2 regions of the Alteromonas sp. ABV4_515 genome follow, and region 1 is predicted to be linked to the other one. Evidence: predicted binding sites of a transcription regulator. Region 1 holds the regulator's gene; the other holds the start of a gene.
What was found. Region 1 encodes FliA, which starts transcription of late flagellar genes. Its sites were predicted from a motif close to CTAAAGNTNNNNNNNNNNNNGCCGATA; they were not measured.

Region 1 (4,218 bases):
ACGGGGCAGAGCAGGTAGCGATGATCACCATCGATACCTATCGGATTGCAGCTTATGAACAGCTGGCGACTTACGGCAAAATTATTGGCTGTACTACCCGAAAAGCACAAAGTAGCGAAGAATTAGCTGAACAACTCTTTCAGTTACGTCATAAACGTCTAATATTAATAGATACAGCAGGTTTTAGTCAGCGAGATAGCCGATTAATTCAACAACTTGGTCAGTTTAGCAACGGTCAAATGCAACCTGTACGTAAATACCTGGTTGCGCAAGCTAATACCCAATATCCTGCTCTGCAGCGCATTATTGCAGCGTATAATTCGGTTAAACTCGACGGCTGTATCTTCACTAAAATTGATGAGTGCTACAGTTTGGGTGAGGTATTAAGCGTTGCTGTTGAGCAGCAGCTACCGGTGAGTTATGTGACCGATGGCCAGCAGGTGCCTGAAGATATTAAAGTTGCTGATGCGAAATCTCTCGTATCTGCAGCGGCAAAGCTTTATAAAAAGTACGGTTTGAATCATACTAAGCATAATCATGAAGTTAATTCAGTTAAGGCAGTATGATCGAAGATCAAGCGAGTAGCTTACGAAAGATGAATCAATCACGCCTCATTAAGGTTATAGCCGTCACCGGCGGTAAGGGTGGTGTGGGTAAAACCAACATCACACTGAATACGGCCATCGCCATGGCAAAGCAAGGCAAACGGGTGATGGTGCTCGACGCCGACCTTGGCCTGGCTAACGTCGATGTTATGCTCGGACTGCGAGTAGAGAAGAACCTTTCTCATGTGCTGTCTGGCGAATGCACCCTCGACGATGTGCTGGTAACCGGCCCCCATGGCATCAAAATCGCACCGGCAACGTCGGGTACGCAGGCAATGACAGAATTGTCGCCTACCGAGCATGCAGGTCTAATTCGTGCGTTCAGTGAATTGCGCTCGCAAATCGACGTGCTCATTGTCGATACTGCAGCGGGTATTTCCGATATGGTGCTGAGTTTCTCCCGGGCGTCTCAGGATATTATGGTCGTGGTGTGCGACGAACCCACCTCGCTCACTGATGCCTATGCGTTAATTAAAATTCTAAATCGGGAACACGGTGTTTTTCGGTTTAAAATTGTTGCCAACATGGTGCGGGACATACGTGAAGGACAGGAGCTTTTCAGTAAATTATCAAAAGTCACTGGGCGTTTCCTTGATGTGGCGCTTGAACTGGTGGCTACCGTCCCCTTCGACGAGAATATTCGTCGAGCGGTAAGAAAGCAGACAGCCATCGTTGATGCTTTCCCAGGCTCGCCTGCCGCCGTAGCCATTAGTCAATTGGCGACCAAAGCGGCTAATTGGCCGGTTCCTGCCCAGCCAGGCGGACATCTCGAATTTTTCATCGAACAACTGGTAGCTAAACAAGCGGTAGGAAACCAACGTTGAACAGTAAAGCAGCAGCTTACCGACAACAGAATGACACTGCACAGTTGGTAGAGCGACATGCACCATTGGTTAAACGCATAGCCCATCATTTGATGGCCCGTTTACCTGCCAGTGTGCTTGTGGACGACCTGATACAGTCTGGCATGATCGGATTGCTGGAAGCTGCGAAAAATTTTGACGGTTCGAAGGGCGCCAGTTTTGAGACGTTTGCGGGTATTCGTATTCGCGGTGCCATGCTGGATGAAATTCGAAAAGGTGACTGGACTCCCCGTTCAGTGCACAAGAATAGCCGCGCAATCACAGAAGCTATCTCTTTAGTTGAAAGAGAAACAGGAAGAGATGCGCGCGATGTTGAAATAGCTGCTAAGCTAAATGTCAGCATTAATGATTATCATCAAATGCTTAACGAGGTTAATGCCGGAAAATTAATCGGTATCGAAGATCTCGGTGTATCTGAAGATGTGATCACAACAGAACAAAGTAAGGGTAATGACTCACCGTTAGAAGATCTTATGCAAGGCGCCTTTCAGAAAGCGCTGGCATACGCTATAACAACATTACCCGAGCGGGAAGCGATTGTATTGTCTCTGTACTATGACGAGGAACTGAACCTACGTGAAATAGGTGAAGTGCTCGACGTGAGTGAGTCCAGAGTCAGTCAAATTCACAGCCAAGCCATGTTAAAACTAAAAGCACGAATGCAATCCTGGCAGGCTGAAGAATAGCGCACACCAATATTAATAACGATTTACTATCCTTCACCGGAGGCTATTTTGGACAAGAGCATGAAAATTCTCGTGGTAGACGATTTTTCTACGATGAGACGAATCATAAAAAACCTGCTTAAAGATCTTGGATTTTCCAATATTCAGGAAGCTGACGATGGTAGTACAGCTTTGCCTATGCTCCAGCAAGGCGACTTCGACTTTGTCGTGACTGACTGGAACATGCCGGGAATGCAAGGGATCGATCTTCTTAGAGCTATCCGTGCTGACGACAAACTTAAACACTTACCAGTGCTCATGGTGACTGCAGAAGCGAAGAAAGAGCAAATTGTTGCTGCTGCACAAGCTGGCGTAAATGGATACGTGGTGAAACCATTTACAGCAGCTACACTAAAAGAGAAATTAGACAAAATCTTTCAGCGTTTAGGCTAACTTAGCAGCACCTGCCAGAGAAGAGGATTACTGGATGTCACCCATTAAAAAAGTCCCTATTTCGCTAGAAGAGGCGAAGCAACTGGTTAGTTATCTAGAGCAAGGGGATGATGAATCCGCCAATGCTCTGTTGGAGGCAGTATCAGCCAAGGAATCTGTGGAGCTCTTTGCCGAGGTTGGCAAGCTTACCCGTCAGCTCCATGATGCATTAAACACATTTCAATTAGACGAGCGCATCGCAGGCTTAGCCAACGATGATATTCCCGATGCGCAGACTCGTCTGAATTACGTCATCGAAGAAACAGAGAAAGCCGCCAACACCACAATGGATGCTGTCGAGTCATGCATGCCTATTGCGGAATCTCTGGCAGAGCGTATCGGCGCAATTGAGCCTGAATGGCAGAAACTCATGACCCGTCAAATCGAGCTAGGTGAGTTTAAGTCGTTGTGTTTGGAAATTGACTCCCTGTTTAAAGACGCATCTCAGGATTCGACTAAACTTAATAGTCTGTTAACCGAAGTGTTGATGGCACAAGGTTATCAGGATCTCACGGGGCAGGTTATTCGACGTGTAATCGATCTTGTGAAAGAAGTAGAAGATAGCTTGGTGAATATGTTGACTGTGTTTGGTGAAGCTGGTCAGCCTAAAGATAAAACACCCACCAAGAAGCCAGATGCGATTGAGGCAGAAGGCCCAATTCTTGATGCTGAAAAACGTGACGATGTTGTACAGGGTCAAGACGATGTGGATGACCTTCTATCAAGCCTTGGTTTTTAGGGGAGCGAATGAATGTCGTTTGAAGTTGATGAGGATATACTACAGGACTTTCTGGTTGAGGCTGGTGAGATCCTTGAACAATTACAGGAACAGCTGGTCGACCTGGAAAACAACCCGGAAGATGCTGACCTCCTCAACGCTATCTTCCGTGGGTATCACACTGTAAAAGGTGGTGCTGGTTTTCTTTCTCTAACCGAACTGGTAGAGATTTGTCACGGTGCAGAAAACGTCTTTGACGTGATGCGCAACGGTCAGCGCACGCTAACACCTGAACTTATGGATGTTATTCTCCAAGCCACGGATGTGGTTGTTGAGATGTTTGAACGTGTTAAAGCCCGCGAACCATTAGAGGCCGCAGACACAGCACTGGTCGATACCCTCCATAAACTCAGTAAGCCTGAATCCGCAGACGAAAATATTTTCGGCGATGTTTCAGCCGCAGCGCCGGTAGTTGAGGCGCCTGTCGAAGAAGAACCAGAACTCATTGTTGAAGAAACGCCTGTTGCACCCGAAGCTACTGCTGTGGCATCTGGCGACAGTGGTATTGAAGATATCTCAGAAGATGAGTTTGAAGCCTTGCTGGACCAATTACATGGTTCAGGTGCGCCTGGTCGTCCTGCTGAATCTGCAGCATCACCGGCCCCGGCAGCGCCAGCGGCACCTGCAGCGGGTGGCGATGGTGAAGATATCACCGATGATGAATTTGAAGCTCTACTTGATGAGCTTCACGGCAAAGGGCAGTTTAAAGGGCCATCAGATGCTGCGCCAGCACCGGCAGTCGCACCCGTTGAGCCGGCCGCAGATAGCGGTGACGACGAAATCACTGATGACGAATTTGAAGCCTTACTTGATCA
Region 2 (4,218 bases), on a different contig from region 1:
CTTGTATCACAAATCGACGATATGATTAGTGACCTTGAGGATTTATTGGATGATTAATTGTTGGATACCGCGTACCGGCCTGTTTATGGTTTTTTACTCTCACTGTTAACGGCCTTTCTTTGGGGTGTGTTACCCGTAGCGCTTACGCTGTGTTTAACCGTGATGGACAGCCCCACGATTACTTTTTTCCGCTTTATTACGGCGGGCGTGGTAGTACTTGCCTTACTGCAACTGAATAACAATATTCCAACGTTAAACATGTTGTCAAAAAAAGCGTGGTGGGTGGCAATTGGCGCCACCATCATGCTGGTAACAAACTACGTGACCAACGTAATGGGGCTACGATTTCTCAGTGCTTCCAGGGCCCTGGTATTTTGTTGTCTTAATACATTGGTCGCCTACGGGGCGTTTACCGAAGCCATGCGCGTGTGGTTCAATGTTGGCTGCTTTAGGGCGGAAGAAGCAAAAGGCTGTTTTATCAAGCCGCCTTGCTGGTAAGGCCGGATAGCTCTTCTTTTAAATCAGACAGTTTTTGTGCGTACTGCTGCTTCAGGGATTGGCCCTCTAGCATGGTTAACAAACGGCGGGATTCATTTTGTAAGCCAGGTTCTTGTTTTGTTTGTGCATGCATTAACTTCACCACACACTGCAGCAAATTCAATGCGACGCCGGTATTCACTGGCGCAAATTGCAATGCACTCGTGAAAGAGCGGCGAGCGGCAGTGTAATCACCGGCTTGGTAATGATCGATGCCTTCCTTGTTATGTCGAGCGTATAATTGTCTTTTTTCCAGGGCTTTAGTTTGTTCCGACTTGAGTGTACTGTCGGTAAACCGGTTTATCTGGTCATCACTTGCCAGTGCGGCCAATGCTTCCGCTTCGTCATATTCACCCACGGCGTAGAGCACTTTTATGCTGTCAGGAATGTAGCTTTGAGGATAGTGATCGTACTTTTGCTCAATGGCTTGCTGTCCGCCAGACAACACCCGTTTTGCTTCAATCAACTTGCCGTCGAGGCTGTGAAGTCTGGCATTGAAGAGTGCCTCATATATGGTGAAGTCGAAATCATCATTATATCGGGACAGATAATCATCACTTTTACCCCGTTGCACGGCAAGACTCGCCTCATGTTGATATTTATTGCGCGTGCGTTTATCGTCAGCATGCTCAGCCACTTCAAGAATACTGCCAATGTAATTACACCACACGTTGGCATTGTTTCTTGTGACTTTGCGGGATAACTTCCAAATGGCCAGGGCACACTCGCTAATCATTACGTAATCTGCATTTTTACGGGCAATTTCGCTGGCAATATGATGACGGTCGGTTGAATATGGACTGATTTTGATAGCTTGCTTGATAGTTTCTGCCGCAGCTTCAGGTTCATTATTGTGTAGCTGGCATTCAGCAATGACATCGTACGCCTCGGCATTAAATTTACTGTGCCGAACTACAGTACATGCCGTTTCTCGTGCTTTATCAATTTTGCCCAGTTTAAGCCAATTTCGCGCTAATGCCGTTTGTAGCCAGGGCACTGGCCTGTCTTCATCAAAATCGCTGAGTACGCTTAGCGCTTTTTCAAATCGTTTCTCACGCCAATAAATCTCTACGAGAAGCCGTGCTATTGAGCCCCGATAGGTTCTATTTGTTTTCAGCAGCTTTTCTGCCTCTTTTTGTGCTTCTGGGAGATCGTCGTTATCGAGGGCTCGATAAATGGGCAAAAGGACTTGGCGTTTATGCCAGCAGCGTTCAAGACGGGTGCTTAACTGGTTTTGAGAAAAAGGCTTTATTAGATAGTCGTCTGGTGTGCGCTCCAAAGAGCCTAGTACGTAGGGTCGTGTGCTGTCGGCACTGATCAACATCACGATACAGTCTGGCTTAGCTAAGCGACGCATTTTTAATTCTTCTATGAATTCGAAACCGTTCTTCTTGTCAGATCCGAGATGAAGATCGCAAATAACGATATCGAACTTGCGTTTCTTACATAATGACAGCGCTTGTTCCGCTGATGATTTGGTGACCACTTCAGTGGCGCCCATTGATTGCATAAGGCCGCGAAGGACCAGCAGAAAAGGGCGTTGGTCTTCAATAATCAACACGCGTTTGTCCGCATAATTCATCGATAGTCGCCTTTTCTGTTCGTCGACATAATGATCGTACCACTTAGACGAAAGTTCAAGTATGCAAATTTGTACGCAAAAGACTTTATTTATCTGTTTTTATGCCGATAACCTCAATATGAGCGAACAAAGCCCGACATTACACCGTCATCCACTGGCGGAAATTACATTACCGGATCGTGAATGGTCTGGTGAACTCGGCCGCGCTACACAAAATGGCGCGTTGTTTTCCTTATACCTTTCAATACATTGTCAACCAGGCTCGGAACCGCTAAGGATAATAAGTGACGAGGAACCTACGGTCCCTGATGACGATTTTCCTGCGCGTTTAAATCACTACCGCCGACCTGCGTTGCAGGCTGGCACAACGGATTATCAAACCTCAGGCGTAACGTCGTTGCTGGCAAACAGTGGCGCTGTTGCCGCATTTTCTTTATGGCAATCGATGCACCCGGACCCGCTCAGTTATCGCGACAATGCGCGATCAATCCCACCTGAGGTAAAAGTTAATTGCAGTTTGGCAACGCAGTTACGTTTAAATGTGTCGACGCCAAATCAAAAAAGCGTGGATGAAACGGGTTTATTAGACGTAATAGAAAAATCCAACGATTTACTCTCGGCTTGATTTACATCAACGATACCGAGAGGGGGTCTGCTGCGCATTTGGCATAAAGGGACTGTTCTGGTATATTTCGCGCCGCAATTTGCACTGGTCTTACGTTCCAATCAGCAAAGGTGAACAATCCTATGTCTCAATATATCGTTTGCGCGATGTACAAATTCGTTGCGCTTGAAAACTTTGAATCTATGCGCCAACCTCTCGTCGAAAAGATGGAAGCGCTTGGTATCAAAGGTACATTACTGCTTGCCCATGAAGGCATTAACGGCACGGTTTCTGGTACCCGCGAAGGGATCGATGGCCTGCTGGCTTACCTTAACAGTGATGCACGAATCAATCCTATTTCCTACAAAGAATCCTTACACGAAGAACAGCCTTTTTACCGTACCAAGGTGAAACTGAAGAAGGAAATCGTGACCATGGGCGTGGAAGGTATTGATCCGCGTCATACTGTCGGTTCTTACGTGAAGCCAAAAGACTGGAATGCGCTCATTAGCGACCCAGACGTGCTGGTGATTGATACCCGTAACGATTATGAAATTGAGATTGGCACTTTTAAACACGCGGTCGATCCGAAAACCAAAACGTTTCGCGAGTTTCCGGACTATGTGAAAGACAACATGGACAAGGACAAGCACAAGAAAGTGGCCATGTTCTGTACCGGCGGTATTCGCTGCGAGAAGTCGACCGCATACTTAAAAGAGCAGGGGTTCGACGAGGTGTATCATCTTGAAGGTGGCATCTTGCAATATTTAGAAGATGTACCGAAAGAAGAATCGTTGTGGGAAGGCGACTGTTTTGTATTTGATAACCGTGTAGCGGTAAATCATGATTTAGAGAAAAGTCAGTATGACGCTTGCTATGCCTGTCGTTTGCCTATCACAGAAGACGATAAGCAGTCTGATAAATATGAAGCTGGCGTGAGCTGCCCGCACTGTTTCGGCACCCACAGCGAAGATCAGATTGCCCGTTTCCGCGAACGTGAGAAGCAGGTTCAGCTGGCAAAAGCGCGTAGCGAGGAACACGTTGGTTCTGATGCCCGCGTTGCAATGGAAAAACGCCGCCAGGAAAAGGCCGATGCGCAGCGTCAACGTGCACTTGCAGCAAAACAGAGTCAGTCTAAGTAGACAGTAGCGAAGTTGGGTTGTACACTTTATTTATAAGTCGTAAATAATCAGGACATTAAGTGAGCACTCAACTTTCAGAAGAAAAAATCGCCGAAATCAAAAGTGACTTCAGCTTTTTTGATAAAGACGGTAACGGTCAAATCGACCTGCCTGAATTTATTGAATTGCTGACCGTACTGTCACCAAAAACGAAAATGAGCCACGTAGAAGAAGGCTTTAAAATTATTGATGACAATGATGACGGCTACATCGACTTCGAAGAATTTCTTGCCTGGTGGCAGGAAGGCTGGTGGGAATATTAATTTCTGCTTAGCGCAAAATACTTACCATTAAAAACGGGCTCTGATGAGCCC

Region 2: the regulator FliA is predicted to act here: its motif matches at 2,203-2,229, upstream of ACXAGX_RS12365 (VC2046/SO_2500 family protein).

What each region holds. Positions count from the first base shown of each region.
Region 1 is NZ_JBSWWZ010000003.1:323,477-327,694, reverse strand. It holds gene flhF (flagellar biosynthesis protein FlhF) at 1-566, shown strand, start outside; gene ACXAGX_RS09200 (MinD/ParA family protein) at 563-1,429, shown strand; gene ACXAGX_RS09195 (RNA polymerase sigma factor FliA) at 1,426-2,154, shown strand; gene cheY (chemotaxis response regulator CheY) at 2,203-2,586, shown strand; gene ACXAGX_RS09185 (protein phosphatase CheZ) at 2,621-3,364, shown strand; gene ACXAGX_RS09180 (chemotaxis protein CheA) at 3,377-4,218, shown strand, end outside.
Region 2 is NZ_JBSWWZ010000005.1:14,874-19,091, reverse strand. It holds gene ACXAGX_RS12380 (DUF6279 family lipoprotein) at 1-57, shown strand, start outside; gene ACXAGX_RS12375 (EamA family transporter) at 58-498, shown strand; gene ACXAGX_RS12370 (response regulator) at 479-2,119, opposite strand; gene ACXAGX_RS12365 (VC2046/SO_2500 family protein) at 2,238-2,744, shown strand; gene trhO (oxygen-dependent tRNA uridine(34) hydroxylase TrhO) at 2,867-3,865, shown strand; gene ACXAGX_RS12355 (EF-hand domain-containing protein) at 3,925-4,167, shown strand.